3 regions of the Clostridium sp. LIBA-8553 genome follow, and region 1 is predicted to be linked to each of the others. Evidence: predicted binding sites of a transcription regulator. Region 1 holds the regulator's gene; each other region holds the start of a gene.
The links. Region 1 encodes LexA, which represses DNA repair genes until DNA is damaged. Its sites were predicted from a motif close to CNAACANNTGTTNG; they were not measured.
Positions count from the first base shown of each region.

Region 2: dinB (DNA polymerase IV) is a predicted target of LexA. The motif match lies at 1,711-1,724, and genes of this name have one in related genera.
Region 3: uvrA (excinuclease ABC subunit UvrA) is a predicted target of LexA. The motif match lies at 4,253-4,266, and genes of this name have one in related genera.

Region 1 covers NZ_CM173489.1:1,655,677-1,661,375, forward strand. Annotated here, with positions in the region: gene miaA (tRNA (adenosine(37)-N6)-dimethylallyltransferase MiaA) at 1-494, shown strand, start outside; gene hfq (RNA chaperone Hfq) at 537-779, shown strand; gene AC2JAQ_RS07345 (methionine gamma-lyase family protein) at 883-2,163, shown strand; gene AC2JAQ_RS07350 (hypothetical protein) at 2,347-3,252, shown strand; gene lexA (transcriptional repressor LexA) at 3,306-3,917, opposite strand; gene AC2JAQ_RS07360 (hypothetical protein) at 4,158-4,547, shown strand; gene AC2JAQ_RS07365 (tyrosine recombinase XerC) at 4,654-5,661, opposite strand.
Region 2 covers NZ_CM173489.1:2,272,973-2,278,671, forward strand. Annotated here, with positions in the region: gene AC2JAQ_RS10000 (calcium/sodium antiporter) at 1-486, opposite strand, end outside; gene dinB (DNA polymerase IV) at 619-1,698, opposite strand; gene AC2JAQ_RS10010 (peptidylprolyl isomerase) at 1,808-2,440, opposite strand; gene AC2JAQ_RS10015 (DUF3785 family protein) at 2,628-3,032, opposite strand; gene AC2JAQ_RS10020 (PH domain-containing protein) at 3,338-3,952, opposite strand; gene AC2JAQ_RS10025 (Cof-type HAD-IIB family hydrolase) at 4,036-4,866, opposite strand; gene AC2JAQ_RS10030 (PspA/IM30 family protein) at 5,172-5,699, opposite strand, start outside.
Region 3 covers NZ_CM173489.1:334,939-340,637, reverse strand. Annotated here, with positions in the region: gene AC2JAQ_RS01415 (FtsW/RodA/SpoVE family cell cycle protein) at 1-445, opposite strand, end outside; gene AC2JAQ_RS01410 (FHA domain-containing protein) at 459-893, opposite strand; gene uvrA (excinuclease ABC subunit UvrA) at 1,187-4,006, opposite strand; gene AC2JAQ_RS01400 (hypothetical protein) at 4,542-4,949, shown strand; gene AC2JAQ_RS01395 (cyclic nucleotide-binding domain-containing protein) at 5,143-5,699, shown strand, end outside.

The DNA.
Region 1 (5,699 bases):
ATTTAGAAAGTTATAATTCTATACACTTTAATAATAGAAAAAGAGTTATTAGAGCTTTAGAAACTTATAAATTAACTGGAAAACCATTTTCATCTTTTAAAGCTAAGAATAGTATTTATGAAACTTCATATAATATATATTATTATGTACTTAATATGGATAGGGAAAAGCTTTATGATAGAATAAACAAAAGAGTTGATATAATGTTTGAAAAAGGTCTTTTAGAAGAGGTTAAAGCTCTTAAAGCTATGGGACTTACTGACGACATGCAATCTATGAAAGGCATAGGATATAAAGAAGTTTTGTATTATCTTGATGGAAAAATATCTTTAGAACAATGTATAGAGATGATAAAACAAGGTAGTAGAAATTATGCTAAACGTCAACTTACATGGTTTAGAAAGGATCCTAGGGCCATATTTATAGATAAGGATAACTTCGCTTCAGAAGAAGAGATTTCTATCAAAATTATTAATGACATAATAAAGGCTTAGGTTTATAATTAAGTTATATTAAAATTTATGGAGGGCAATAGAATGAATAAGTCAATCAATAACCTACAAGATATATTCTTAAACAATGCAAGAAAGGAAAGAATACCTGTAACAATCTTTTTAGTAAATGGGGTTCAATTAAAGGGTATCGTTAAAGGGTTCGATAGTTTTACAGTAGTTTTAGATAGTGATGGGAAACAACAACTTGTTTATAAGCATGCTATAAGCACAGTTTCACCAGCTAAACCTATTTTATTTAATAATGCACAAGTTTTTGATAATTAAATATATAGAGAAAAATAGGTAAACCTTTGGTGGTTTGCCTATTTTTTTTCTATATGATAATATTTATAAATGTACGATATTTTAATAATGCGGGGGTATAATAATGCTTAATGCAACTATAGAATTACTAAAAAACCAATATGGTTTCACAGATGAAACTTTAAAGCTTTATAATCAAGCTATAATTGATGTAGAAAATGAATTTAAAATATATAATGAGATAAGAGAATATAATCAATTAAAAGTTCTTAAAGCTTTCCAAGAGGAAAGAATTTCAGATAGTCATTTTACTAATTCAACAGGTTATGGATATGGAGACATTGGAAGAGATACTTTAGATTTAGTTTATGCTAGAATTTTTAATGCTGAGAAAGCTTTAGTTAGACCACACTTCGTCAATGGAACTCATGCTTTAGGAACAGCTTTATTTGGTAACTTAAGACCAGGAGACACTATATTAGCTGTTACTGGTAGCCCATATGATACTTTACATAGTGTAATTGGTATAAGTGGAGAAGAAAACATAGGCTCATTAAAAGAATATGGAGTTAACTACAAACAAGTAGATCTTGTTGATGGAAAGATTAACATAGAAAAAGCTTTAGAGATGATTAAAGAAGATGATTCAATAAAGCTAATACATATGCAAAGATCAACTGGTTATGGTTGGAGAAACGCTTTCCAAGTTAAAGAGTTAGGCGAAGCTATAAAAGCTATTAAAGAATTAAGAGAAGATTTAATAGTATTTGTTGATAACTGTTATGGAGAATTTATAGATATAATAGAGCCTACAGATGTTGGTGCAGATTTAATGGCGGGTTCATTAATTAAAAACATAGGCGGAGGAATTGCTCCAACTGGTGGATACATAGTAGGAAAAGAAAAATACGTAGAGCAAGCATCTTATAGACTAACTGTACCTGGTATAGGAGCAGAGTGTGGATGTACTTTTGGAGTTATGAAAGATTTCTATCAAGGATTATTCTTAGCTCCTCATGTTGCAATGGAAGCTTTAAAGGGCGCTATATTCTGTTCTAGAATAATGGAACTTGCAGGTTTTGAGGTGCTTCCTAAATATACAGATAAGAGAAGTGATATAATTCAAGCTATAAAATTCAACGATAAAGAAAAACTTATAAAATTCTGTAAGGGTGTTCAATATGCATCACCAATAGATTCTTTCGTTGAATGTGAACCATGGGCTATGCCAGGATATTCAGATGAAGTTATTATGGCAGCAGGAGCATTTATCCAAGGTTCATCAATTGAACTTTCAGCAGACGCACCTATAAGAGAGCCTTATATAGCTTATTTACAAGGTGGATTAACTTTTGATCATGCTAAAATAGGTGTATTAATAGCTCTAAATAATATTTTTAAATAAAATTTTAATTTAGTTGTTAATATAAAAAATTGAAACTTTACTTTAAACGCTTTAAGTTTTATAACTTAAGGCGTTTTTTATGGAATAAATTTCTTAAATACTGTATAATCAAAATATAGTAATATTACGTATTACAAATATAATATTACTAAATGTATTACATAAAGAAAGGTTGGCATAGTTTTGGAGGAGAGTAGAAACAAAGAATTAAAAGTAAAAAGTTTCAGAGTTACTGAAGAAACTTTCGATAAATTTAAAAAAATAGCATCTGATGAATTTGGGAACCAAGGACAGTGTTTAGATGCCTTAATAGCCTTATACGAATTAGAAAATTCTAAATCAACGCTGATAGAAAGAAAGTTAGAAATAGAATCTTTTCAGGATTATCTAAATAAGATAAATCAATTATTTTTAACATCTTTACAAATGAGTGAGGATGCAGGCAAAAGAGCAGAAGAGGAATTTGTAAAGAAACTTTCTATAAAAGATGTAACTATAGAGAGAATGCAAAGAAGAGAAGAAGAGTTTATAGAAAGAGACAAATCTTTAAAAGAAGAAAATAAAGCTAAAATAAAAGAAGTTGATGAGCTTAAAGAAACTATTAAAATATTAGAAAAAGATAAGAGTACTTTATCTCAATTGGTATCTAGAAACTATGATTTAATAGAAAAAAACAAGGAGGAAATAGCATCTCTAAAGCCTTTAGAATCCTTAAAAGAGGAAAATGAAGAGATGAAAAGAGCGTTGGAAAAAGAGAGAGACTTTATAAAAGAACAAGAATCTCATATAAAATCTTTAGAATTAGAAAAAGATTCCTTAAAAGAAAGAATAAATTTCTATGTAGAAAAAGAAAACTCTTATAAAGAAGAGGTAGAATCTTATAAAAAGCTTATAGAAGCCATGAGAAATGACCACAAGAAGGAGTTAGAGTTATTAGAGGATAAATACTCTAAAATGGTAAAAAAAGAGTCTGAGAAGCTTAGAGAGGCGTTTGATAATAGATTAGAATTAGAAAAGAGAAGTTTGGAGTTAGATATAAAAGCTTTAAAACACGAAAAGGAGGTTTTAGAAAGCAAATTAAATTCCTAAAATAAAAAATAATAAAACAAAAAAGAAAGCACCAAATGATGCTTTCTTTTTTGTTAATACGCTCTATATATTCCTACTAATTTACCTAAAACGGAACAGTCTGGAACTATTATAGGTTCATAATTTTTGTTTTCCGGTTGAAGTCTTACAAATCCATCTTCTTTAAAGAATCTTTTTATAGTTGCTTCATTCTCTATTAAAGCTACTACAATATCACCGTTTGAAGCTACGTTTTTTTGTTCTATTATTGCTAAATCACCATCTAATATTCCTGATTCTATCATACTGTCTCCAGTAACTTTTAAAATAAACAAATCATTATTATGCTTAACGTAGTTTATAGGGATTTGAAACATATCTTCTATGTTTTCTGTAGCTAAAATAGGCATACCAGCAGTAACCTTTCCTATAATAGGTATGTCTATAAGCTCTTTTTCTTCAGTGGATAATTCCACTATTTCTAAAGCTCTTGGCTTAGTTGGATCTCTGTATATTAATCCTTTTTTCTCTAATCTTTTTAAATGTCCATGAACAGTTGAAGTTGATTTCAAACTAACAGCTTGACATATCTCCCTAACTGAAGGCGGATACCCCTTTGATTTTGTAAATTCAACTAAAAAATTATATATTTGAGTTTGTTTATCTGAACTTTCCTTAACTATCATAGTAATTGCACCTCACGATTCTTTGGTAATATTATATCATATGAATAGGAACATAGCAAACTTATGTTCTCATATCTAAAAAATTATAAGATGATTTATAAAAAAGAAAAAATTAAAATTTGTTTTCTAGAAAGAATAAGGAAATAAGGATATTTTTAAGTATAAAAATGAGTTTTATTTGATAAAACTCAACTTATTTGTTATAATGAAAAGATGATTTTCAAATTAAGAGGTGACTTTATGGATAAAAAAGTGTTTAATAACGATGATTATTGCGATGTATATAACGGGAAAATTTGCGACAATTGTGGCGATTGTTTAGAGATGCAAGGGGTAGATACAAAAGCTATAAAAATAGCGGATATAGCAAAAGAAGTTGAAGAGAATAAAAAAATAGAAGAAGCTTTAAAAAAGCTTACTGAAGAAGAAAATAAAGAAGTAGAAGATGATGTTGAAGAAGAACTTACAACAGAAACTTGGGAAGAGTATTTAGCTAGACAAGACGAGTATGAAGATGCTTTTGATCATATAGAATACCTTGAAGATATAGATTTAAATGATGATTTAACAATGGAAGAGATGACAGAAGAAGTATTCCCAGGGGTTAGAAAGCTAAAAATAAAAGAGTAGTTTTATAGATAAAAATGCTAAAAATACGGGTATAGAACATATGTTCTATACCCGTATTTTCTTTATAATTTTAAGTTATTAAACGTAAAAATCCAAGCAAATTAAGCTATTTAATATTAGCTAAAGGGTTGGTGTTAACAGCCTTTCTTAGAGTTTCATCATCTACATGGGTATAAATTTGAGTGGTAGAAATATTTTCATGCCCTAAGATATTCTGCAAGCTTCTTATATCTACATTTCCATACTTATACATTAGCGTAGCAGCTGTGTGTCTAAGTTTATGAGGGGTATATTTTTGATCTTTAAACCCTGCATTTTCTATATGTTTTTTAACTAACATTTCAACACTTCTTTTATTTATAGGTCGATATTTGCTAGATAAAAATAGATATTTTTTAGCTTCTTCCGTAGCCTTTGAATCATTTCTATTTTTTAAATAACTATCTATAGCAGAAATTGAAGCCTCATTTAAATATACAGTTCTTTCTTTGTTACCTTTACCTATGATAGTTAAGGTATCTCCTTTGATTTTTTCTATTTGTATGTTACAAAGTTCTGATAATCTCATTCCACAATTTAAAAATAGAGTAAGTATACAGTAGTCTCTATAGTAATTTTTGTTTGTTTTATCCATTGAATTTAACACGGTTATACTTTGATCTAGAGTTAAATAAACGGGATGTCTTTTATTTATTTTAGGTGATTCTAATTCTACAGTTGGATTTTCATCTATTATTTTTATTTTTGAATTTAAAAACTTAAAGAAAGACTTTAATGTAGCAACTTTTCTTGCTCTTGCATAAGCGCTATTATTTCTTACTTTTTCTAAAAAAGCTAAAAATGCATATATATCAGATAAGGTTATGTCTTTTATAAAATTATCACCTAGCTCAGAAACTTCAACTTCCTCAATTTTTTCTAATTCAATATTATTTTCTAAACCTTTATATACTTTTAAAAATTTAAAAAATAATCCTAAGTCAACTGAGTATCCTTTTATTGTATTCAAAGATTTACCTTTTACATTTTCTAGGTAATTTAGAAACTCAATAACTCGTTTTGGATACTTCGATTTCTCTATAAAATCAAATTTAAGATTTTTGTTTTTGTGCAATTCATCGTTTGATTCGTTTTTAAAATTTAATTTTTCAA
Region 2 (5,699 bases), 620 kb from region 1:
AGCTGCTTCGTTTGTTTTATCATTACATCTCTTAACAGTATAAATCAAGTACAGTATATACGCTATACACATTAAAACTAGTATGACTCCATCCATTCTAGATAAATTCCCCTTACTTCCTCCCAATCCAGTGAAAGCAAATACATACAGAACAAATGCTGATATTATGTTTACAATAAAATCATTTTTTATTACACACTTCTTTATTACTAGAGGTGCCACAATTGCAGTACATCCTAGTGCTGCTAAAAGATTAAATATATTAGAACCTAAAACATTTCCCATAGTAATATCATTACTACCTTTCAATGCAGCAGATATACTTACTGCAAGCTCTGGTGCACTAGTCCCTAAAGACACAATGGTAAGTCCAATAATAACTGATGGAACACCTAACTTTTTGGCTATACCAGAAGCTCCATCAACAAAAAGATCTGCGCCTTTAATAAGTAAAACGAATCCGATTATTAGAAGTATATAGTTCATTAATTCCTCTCCATTTCAATTTAATATCCTTAAATATAGATATTATTAATATAAATCATAAATATTATTATACTAGTTATTTCAAAAATTTCTATATTATCAAAGTTTGTTTTCATCTAATTAATAATTTATCTAAACATCGAAGCTTAACTGTTCACTTTCTTCCACTAGAATATTTTCTTCTAAGGATGATATTGTTATTCCTAATAGTCTTACCTTCTTATTTTTAAAATCCACTAAACCCATAAGTTCTTTAATAGAGCTCATTATTTCTTCTTTTTCTTTTATAAAATATTCTAAAGTAACACTTCTTGTTATATGTTTAAAATCACTAAACTTAACTTTTAAAGTTACTGTCTTTCCTTTTCTATTTAATAGACTTAAATTATCTTCAACTCGCTCTGCTATTCCTTCTAAAACTTCTATCATTTCCTCTTCATCTTCAAGGTCTTCTCTTAAGGTGATTTCTTTCCCAATAGATTTTCTAATTCTATATGGATTTACAGTCCTATTATCTACTCCTCTTGCAAATTCATATAATAATTTTCCTCTCTCACTGAATATTTCAATTAACTCTTCTTCTGAAAATTTTAGCAAGTCCTCTCCCTTAAAAACACCTATATTATTCAATTTATTTCTAGTAACTCTTCCAACTCCAAAAAACTTCCCTATAGGTAAGTTCCTTATAAACTCATCTGCTTTATCTTTAGTTATAACTGTTATACCATTAGGCTTATTATAATCTGATGCCATTTTAGCTAAAAATTTATTAAAAGAAACTCCTGCAGAGGCTGTAAGTCCCACCTCTTTAAATATTCTCTCCTTTATTTCAAGAGCTATTAATGTTGCTGACCCCTTGCATTTTTTGGTGTTCGTAACATCTATAAAAGCCTCATCAAAAGATAAAGGTTCAACCAGTTCTGAATACTGATGTAAAATATTCATAACTTCTCTAGAAACTTTCTTATAAACATCCATTCTAGGTTTTATAAAAATAGCCTTAGGACACAACTTATATGCAGTTAAAGAGGGCATAGCTGAATGTATTCCATATTTTCTCGCTTCATAGGAACAAGTTGCAACTACCCCTCTTCTATTTGGATCTCCTCCTACGATTAATGGTCTACCTTTAAACTTAGGATTATCTCTTTGTTCAATAGATGCATAAAAAGCATCCATATCTATATGAATTATCTTTCTCTCTTCCTTCATAAAGCCTCCATGCAAACATATGTTCACACATAATTTTACACTAAGATTTTATAAATTCCAATATGATAAAAGCTCCTTTTAATTAATTATTAGCTCTGTTTTAACTTAATTATTTGATTTTCTCTGGCTCTTTGTATTCTATTCCCTTTGTATCTACTTTAATTGACTCTATAACAACATCCTCTATTGGTTTATCATTTGAACCTACTGATACCTTCTCTATTTCATGTACAACATCTAAGCCTTTAGTAACCTTTCCAAAAGCAGCATATTGCTCATCTAAATGAGGCGCATCTTTAGTAACAATAAAGAATTGACTTCCTGCACTATCCGGATTTTGAGATCTTGCCATAGATAAAACTCCCTCTTCATGTTTTATGTCATTTTCTACTCCATTAGAAGAAAACTCTCCCTTTATTGAATATCCAGGCCCTCCTGTTCCTGTTCCATTTGGATCTCCTCCTTGAAGAACAAAGCCCTTAACGATTCTATGAATAGTTAATCCATCATAAAAACCACTGTTTGCTAAACTTATGAAGTTGTTTACAGTATTAGGTGCTTTATTAGGATATAATTCAGCCTCTATAGTCCCAAAGTTTTTAACCTCTATAGTTGCAACTGGTAGCTTATCTTCTGATATAGGCTCCTGTGCTTTTTTCCCTTCTCCTCCACATCCAATTAAAAGTAAAGATGTCATTGTAATACCTAGAGCTATTTTACTAACCTTTTTTAATAAACTCATTTTGTTATACCCCTTTCTTGTTTTTTTATTAATCATATGCATTAAATTATACCATCTAAAGCCTTTTATTTTATGTCAAATAAGCTATTAATTTGTTTCTATATAATTAAATTTTCCAAAACAAAAATTGGTATGTATTCTTAAGCTTTTTTTATAACTTAAAAATACATACCAACAATATTACTTCTTACACATCAAGTTCTTCAACTTCAACAGCAAAGTTTCCACAGTTTTTACAAACATTTATGTTAACTAAATAACTCTTATCAACCTTTTTCGCTCTTAATAATTTGTTATATGTAAGTCCTTCATAAGATTTTTCTATGTTGCTTATTACAAACTTACCTTTTTTAGTATAAATAAACATATTAAACTCTAAAAAAGGAAAACTCTTTCTTTTTTCATCCAATCCAAATTTACACTCTTCACAAGGTCCATCATAATAAGCCTTTCCAAAACTAACTTTCTCACTGTTATTTAAAATTTCAAAAAGTTTATCTATATCAAAATCATCTACATCTTCATTAAAGAAATAAATTAACTTATCCTCTGATAAATTATACTCTTTTTCATCAAAAGTAAAATTAAACATATTATCATCCTTTCCTATATATATTTTTAATTATATTATTGCCTATAAATTTATTTAATAACTTTAAATATAATATGTCAAATCAAATTTTTCTACTTTTATAAGAGATTTATTTTCTTTATTAAGTAATTTAAATAAAGGCTCTGTTTTAGGTGAATATTGATTTTTAGCTAGCTCTTAATACCTGGCTTACTTTCTCAAAGTATTGCTATCATCTACTACAAAATAATATCCTAAATTAAAAAGGTTATTCCAATATTTTTAATTAGAATAACCTTTAAAAACTATATTATAATTCAAAGCTTTTAATTATTAATATACTTTTGAAAAATCTCACCAAAGTCTTTAACTATAAAAGATTCTCTAGCCTTTGATATCCAATCGAAAGCATATTCATTAATTTGTTTAAAATCACTACCTATATTACTATTTTCAACTCTATTACTTCCCATTACTTGTGCAGCAATTTGAAGAGTTTGAGTGCTATGCTCTAATTTTATAGCATTTTCTGCTTTAATCTGTGATATTTTTATTAAAGCCTTATATAAATCTTTTAATTGCTCTAATTGCTTTTTATCAACATCTATTGAAAAATATTTTTCTCCTATAGAAAACTTAATTTCAACATCTAAATCTACAGTTCCAGCTGTTTCTAAAGACACATTTCCTATATTATTTAAATAGTATTCATATCTATATAAATTTCTCTTCTTACTAACAGCGTTAGCTCCATCTACATGTATAAGTGCCTTATTAGTAAAACAATATTCATCTGATTTAGATTTTATTAAGAAGTATATTTCTTCTCCATCCTCATGCATTATATAATCATCTGAATCAACCTTATCATAATCTTTAGGACTTATAACCTTACCTATATCACTTAATCCTAATGCATCTGATGCTATTTTTTTAAACATCCTAACACCCCTTTTATTTTTTATTAAATTATAACATATTTAGCCTAAGCCAATTCTTAAAAAATTTTAATATTCTATAAAACTTAATTTAAAATAAACTTTTCTATAGCTTTGGCAACACCGTCATTCTCATTTGTATCCGTTATATAATCTCCATATTTCTTTATAAAATCTGGGGCATTTCCCATGACTACAGCTACTCCTGCCTCCTCTAACATAGATACATCATTTCCACTGTCTCCCATGCATATTACTTCTTCAATTTTTATTCCTAACTTATCTGCAAGGACCTTAACTGCACTTCCTTTAGAGGTTCCTTTCTTCATTATCTCTATACATCCTCCCCAAGAAGCATAAACTAAATCTACTCCCTCTAAACTTTCAAACTCATCTTTTGCAGCCTCTATTCCAAGGCCATTTTCTTGCTTTATTATTATGAACTTCAATATATTTTCTCCATGTTCATCATAAGCTTCTTTTAAATCATCATATTTATAAAATTTTATCTGGTCTTCTTCATCCACCCAACTATTCATAAGTCTATGACTATCATCTTCTGGAATTTCAGTATCTGCTATTAATCCATCAGTAGAATCTACATACGCTAAAAATTTATATTTTTTTATGATATCACATATTTTAAAATAAGTTTCTCTATCTAAAGTTGATTTAAAGATAACTTCATCTGTATTCTTGTCTTTTATATATGAACCATTGGAACATATTAATGGTGCATTAACTCCGATTATATTTCCATATATCCTTGCAGAAGGAAAAACCCTTCCTGTTGATATAGCAATATGTACCCCTTTTTCAATAGCCTTCTTTAAAGCTTCTCTGTTTCTTTCGCTTACTTCATGCTTTGAATTTAAAAGCGTACCATCCATATCTATACAAACTAACTTGTAATTCATTTACATCTCCCCTTTCTAAATTAAATTTTATATAGCCTTTATTCTTTAATCAATCATTTACAGCTTAATATAATGCCATTAAATAAAAATAGCTACAAACTAATATAATTTGCTCTTACTTTATAACTTTTTCTCATCTTTTATTTTTTAACTACTTGTAATCAATATCCTGAAACCATTGACTTAAATAAAAGCTCTAAAGAACTTAAGTATTCTTTTCCTATACTTCACTAAAAATTTATTATTAACTTTAAAACTAATAAAAAATCAGAGAAAGATACTCCTTTCCCTGATTAATTCTAATTCTATTGATTTTTATATTTTTCTAATTCTGAATCTAACTCTACATCTGCTGATTTATTTGATTCTGAGCTTGAAGTTCTGTATTTATTTAACTCATCATCTAAACTTAACTCTTCTAACTTAGCAAACTCATCATCTAGACTTTCACCTTTTAATTCTTCTAATCCTGCTGCATAACTTTCTTTTCTTGAAATACTTCTTTCTATATCATCAACATTAATTGAATTGCTCTTACTTTGAACATTTGCAATTACTTCATTGATTTGTTTTGAAGCCTCAGCATTGTTTAATCTTGCAACAGCTTCGTCTCTATAACTTCTTGTTTTATCTAATTCTTTTTCTAATTCTGTTAGCTTATTTTTTAGAACTTCAGCCTTAGCTTTTTGACCTTCATAACTTTCCTTTAAAGAAGCAAACTTTTTATCACTATCTAACTTAAGTCTTAAAGCTTTTTTAGCTAATTCTTCATTTCCCTTACTCATAGCTAGTCTTACTTTCTCATCATATTGAGCTGAATCTTCTTTCGCTTG
Region 3 (5,699 bases), 1.3 Mb from region 1:
AAACCCAGTTTTTAGCACCATTTATTGTGGTACCTATTACCATAGCCATAGCCATAAAGATTAAAGTTCCACCCATATAAACATACTTGTATTTTGCAAAACTCTTTAAATCTGGCATAACTATTACAATTCCCATATAAACTGCTATTCCTAAACTGAACCAAACTAATTGCTTCATTGCTAATTTAGGGTCTAATCTATAAAGAACTGCTATTCCAACCACGGCTAAAACCGATGCAAAGATAAATATATACTTATCTCCATCGGGATAGAATTTCCTTATTATAAAATGTGAAAATCCAATAATAACTATTAATATACCTGCTATTATAAAAGCCATCTTATCTATAGGTGTCTGCTTTACAGCTATATTGGTAAATAAGGCCAAGCATAAAAGATAGACTAATAGCAACATCCTTTTCTCATACTTTAAAGTAGTATTCATATTATCACCTCTTCTATCCTATAACCTTAAATACGGTGCTTCCCATTCTTATTTTATCATTTACTTTTAATCTTACTCTTCCCTCTATCTTTGATTCATTTATGAATGTACCATTTGTACTTGCCAAATCTTCTAAATAAAAATCATTGTTTTTAACATAAATTTTAGCATGATATGAGGATACAAACTGATCATTTAGCACTATTGAATTATCTTCTCTTCTTCCAATGGAAATGGTACTAGTCACTGGTATAACCGAGCCAACGCCTAATGTTCCATTTGATATTGTTTTTAAGACTTCTAATCCATGTGCTTTCTTTCCAGGGGCTTTTTTCTTTTTCCCGCCTTTAACATCTTTATACATTATCTTTAACGCATAATAAATTATGGAATATAGAATTACAATAAATATTATTCCAAAAACCCATGTCATTAGTTTCGAAAACATCACTTCACCTCTACATATTTTATATTTCTTTTATATTTTACTTTATTTAATAACTTGATTATACAATAAAAGATTACAATTTCATAATCAATAATTAGAAACTCTTAATTATTATATCATCTAAAAAAGACAATTTTATGATATTTATATTTTAATTTTAGTACTTTTTTAACTTTCCTAAATTTCCTTAACAATAAATATAGCTATCAGAACCTCTAGCCATAAATTCTGATAGCTAATTAAATACTCTATTCTTAAATAATATATTTATTTTTTCAAATTATATTCCTATGTTAAAGGTATTTTTTTAGATATTTACCTGTGTATGATTCTTCAACCTCAGTTATCTTTTCAGGAGTTCCTGTAGCTACAATCATTCCACCTTTATCTCCACCTTCTGGTCCTAAATCCACTATATAGTCTGCACATTTAATCATATCTAAATTATGCTCTATTACAATAACTGTGTTTCCTCCATCAACTAATCTTTGAAGTATTTTAACAAGTCTATTTACATCATGTATATGAAGCCCTGTTGTAGGTTCATCTAAAATATATAATGTTTTTCCTGTACTTCTCTTAGATAGTTCATAAGCTAGTTTAATTCTTTGTGCTTCTCCACCTGATAATTGAGTTGAAGGTTGGCCTAGTCTTATATAACCTAAACCAACATCCATTAAGGTTTGAAGTTTATTCTTTATTCTTGGAATATTTTCGAAGAATTCTAAAGCTTCTTCAACAGTCATATTTAATACATCAGCTATATTTTTACCTTTATATTTAACTTCTAAAGTCTCTCTGTTATATCTCTTTCCTTTACAAACTTCACATGGAACATAAACATCAGATAAGAATTGCATCTCTATCTTTATTATTCCGTCACCACTACAAGCTTCACATCTTCCACCTTTTACATTGAAAGAAAATCTTCCTGGTTTATAACCTCTCATTTTAGCCTCTTGAGTTTGTGAGAAAAGTTCTCTTATAATATCAAAGGTTCCAGTATATGTCGCCGGATTACTTCTTGGAGTTCTTCCTATAGGACTTTGGTCTATATCAATAATCTTATCGATATTTTCGTATCCTGTTATCTCTTTAAATTTACCTGGTAAATCCTTAGCCTTATTAACTATTTTATTTAATCCTTTATAAAGAATTTCATTAACTAAGGTACTCTTTCCTGATCCTGAAACTCCAGTAACCATAGTTAGAGTTCCTAAAGGAAATTTAGCAGTAACATTCTTAAGGTTATTTTCCTTAGCACCTTTAACTGTTATGAAGTTTCCATTTCCTTTTCTTCTTTCCTCTGGAAGTTCAACTTTTTTAGCTCCAGTTAAATATTGACCAGTTAAAGAATCTTTATTTTCCATAATTTCCTCTAATGTTCCCGCAGCGACTATCTGTCCACCATGTTCTCCTGCTCCTGGTCCTATATCAACTATATAATCTGCTTCTCTCATAGTATCTTCATCATGTTCAACTACTATAAGAGTGTTTCCAACGTCCCTAAGCTGTTTTAAAGTAGCTATAAGTCTATCATTATCTCTTTGGTGAAGTCCTATTGAAGGCTCATCTAGGATGTATAGAACCCCCATAAGTTGAGATCCTATTTGAGTTGCAAGTCTTATTCTTTGAGCTTCTCCACCTGATAATGTTCCTGCAGTTCTAGCTAAATCTAAGTAATCTAATCCAACATTTATTAAGAAACTTAATCTGGCTTGGATCTCCTTTATAATTTGACTACTTATTATCTTGTCTTTCTCTGAAAACTCTACTGAGTTTATAAATTCCAACTCTTCTCTTATTGCCATACTTGTAAATTCAAATATATTTTTTCCACCTACTGTAACTGCAAGAGCTTCTGGTTTAAGTCTTGCTCCTTTACACTTAGGACATGGATTATCACTCATATACTTTTCTATTTCAGCTTTCATGGCATCTGATCCAGTTTCCATGTATCTTCTTCTTAAATTATTTATCTCTCCTTCAAAGGAGTGATTATACACAGCTGTTACATTTTCTTTTGTGTATGTAACCTTTAACTTTTCTGGCTCTCCGTACATTAAAACTTCTCTAACCTTGCTAGATAAATCTTTATAAGGAGTGTCTAAATCAAATTTATATTTTTCCATTAAGGCTTTAAGAACACAATAAGTCCAAGACTCTTCTTTCATTCTTGAATCTCCCCAAGTAGAAATAGCTCCACCTCTTATACTTAAATCCTTATTAGGAACAACTAAATCCTCATCAATTTCCATTAATGTTCCTAATCCATCACATCTCTCACATTTTCCAAAAGGTGAGTTAAATGAGAACATTCTTGGTGCAAGTTCATCTATACTTATACCACAATCAGCACAGGCAAAATGTTCACTGTAAAGTCTATCTTCTTCGCCAATTATATTAACTAGTACTAAACCTTCAGCCATTTTAAGAGAAGTTTCTATAGAATCTGTTAATCTTCCTTCAATTCCGTCCTTAACAATTATTCTGTCAACAACAGCTTCAATATTATGCTTTATATTCTTTTCAAGCTTTACTTCATCCTCTGTTAAGTCATAAATTTCTCCGTCTATTCTAGCTCTAACAAAACCTTGTTTCTTTATATTTTCAAGAACTTTTTCATGAGTTCCTTTTCTTCCTCTTATTATTGGAGCTAAAATCATTATCTTACTTCTCTCTGGTAACTCCATTATTTGATCAACTATTTGGTCTACAGATTGTTGAGTTATTTCTTTTCCACACTTAGGACAATGTGGAATCCCAACTCTAGCATATAATAATCTTAAATAATCATATATTTCTGTTACTGTACCTACTGTAGATCTTGGATTTCTTGAAGTTGTCTTCTGATCAATTGATATTGCAGGTGAAAGTCCTTCTATTGACTCAACATCCGGTTTATCCATTTGTCCTAAGAATTGTCTTGCATAAGCTGATAAAGACTCTACGTATCTTCTTTGCCCTTCTGCATAAATTGTATCAAAAGCTAGAGAACTTTTTCCTGAACCTGAAAGTCCAGTAAAAACAATAAGCTTATCCCTAGGAATTTCTAAATTTACATTTTTTAAATTATGTACTTTTGCTCCTTTTACTATTATCTTATCTTTCATAAAAATCTCCTTAATAAACATATAAACTTTAGTAAGTCTTTACTCTCACTAATAACCCTATTTTTTTATTTGCTCTATGTTTTAAAACTAGTGCTAATTGTTAGCTAGTTCTGAAGTGATCGCTAACAATCAACATTCATCTTAAACAAAACCTTTATTTGATATCATCCCATATGTAGTTTGTTGTATATTAAATTTATTTAAATCATTTCATTATATTATTACCAGATTGGTTTCTTCTAAAACCAAACATAAGTTCGCATATTAATATTTTAATTCTCTCTCTTTTATATGTCAAACTCTTTTTTAATAATAATTATTACTCTTTCAATATTTTCTAAATTTTCAGATAATTCAGAATTATTTTGGTGTTTTTTTCATATTATATACTAATAAAATATTTAAAAAGCCATCTCATTTAGGTATTAATAGTTGCTTTCCTTTTTGTTTTGATAAAGTACTCCTCCAAAACAAAACCTATTAATGCCTAAATTAATATAAAACTTAATTTGTATAAATTTATAGGAGGACCATTATGAAAGGATTGGGTGAATGTATGGTTAAAGTTCTTACAATAGACGATAACTTGGTAAATTGTAATATTATAAAATCTAATATACCTTTTGATATAAGTGAAAAACTGATTGAACTTTATATAGATTGGGATTATAAAAAAGATCCTATTTATGATTACCTAAATTCTCAATGTGATGCTTATCCTTTTATTACTCCTTATGTTGAAGATTATTTTAATGATATATTGGAACTACTCAAAAACAATGATATTCTAACTCCTAAAAACATATGTTGTGATATCTTAGAAGATTGTAGCTCTAGAATTTGCTGTAAAAATATTAATGATATAACCGATTGGAATAATTCACGTTATTTATATAACTTTAAGGAAGATGAAAATTTATTTTTTGAATTAAGTAGTATTTAAAAACAAAGAGTGGTTAGCAAATACATGCTGACCACTCTTTTGTATAGAATTTAAAGTATTAAGGCAATTTTACAGTGAATTTAGAAAACATTTTAATTATATCTATTAAACAAATTTATTTTATCATGTATACTATATGTATAGTTATGACATATGTCTTATAATAATATTTGTTTTTATAGGAGGTAAGCCATTGATAGTAGTAAAAAATGAAGCTAAATTGATTGAATTAATAAACAAATATAATCTTAATTCCATATTTTCACAAGAAATTTTACCTTTTTTAGAACTTCATATGTTTAAAAAAAATGAGCATATTTGCTTTATGGATGAAGAACTTAAGTACTTTTATTTTTTTGTCGATGGTAAAGCAAAGGTATATAAAACCCTGCCCAATGGAAAATCTTTGCTTTTAAAATTCTATGAGCCAATCCAATTAATAGGCGATTTAGAAGTCATCTCTAAAATTAAAGCAAATTGTAGTATTAAAGTATTAAAATCTAGTCTTTGCATAGGGATTCCTTTAAACATAGTAAATTCAACGGCTCTTAAAGATCCTAACTTTCTTATGTACATAACTCAAAGCCTTTCTAACAAGCTTGCTAGCCAATCCTTAACAAGCTCAATAACTATTATTTATCCCCTAGAAAATAAACTTGCTAGTTATCTTTTAAATATAAATCATAAAAATATAGTTACAATTGATAATTACTCAAACTTAGCTGATTTATTAGGTACAAGCTATCGCCA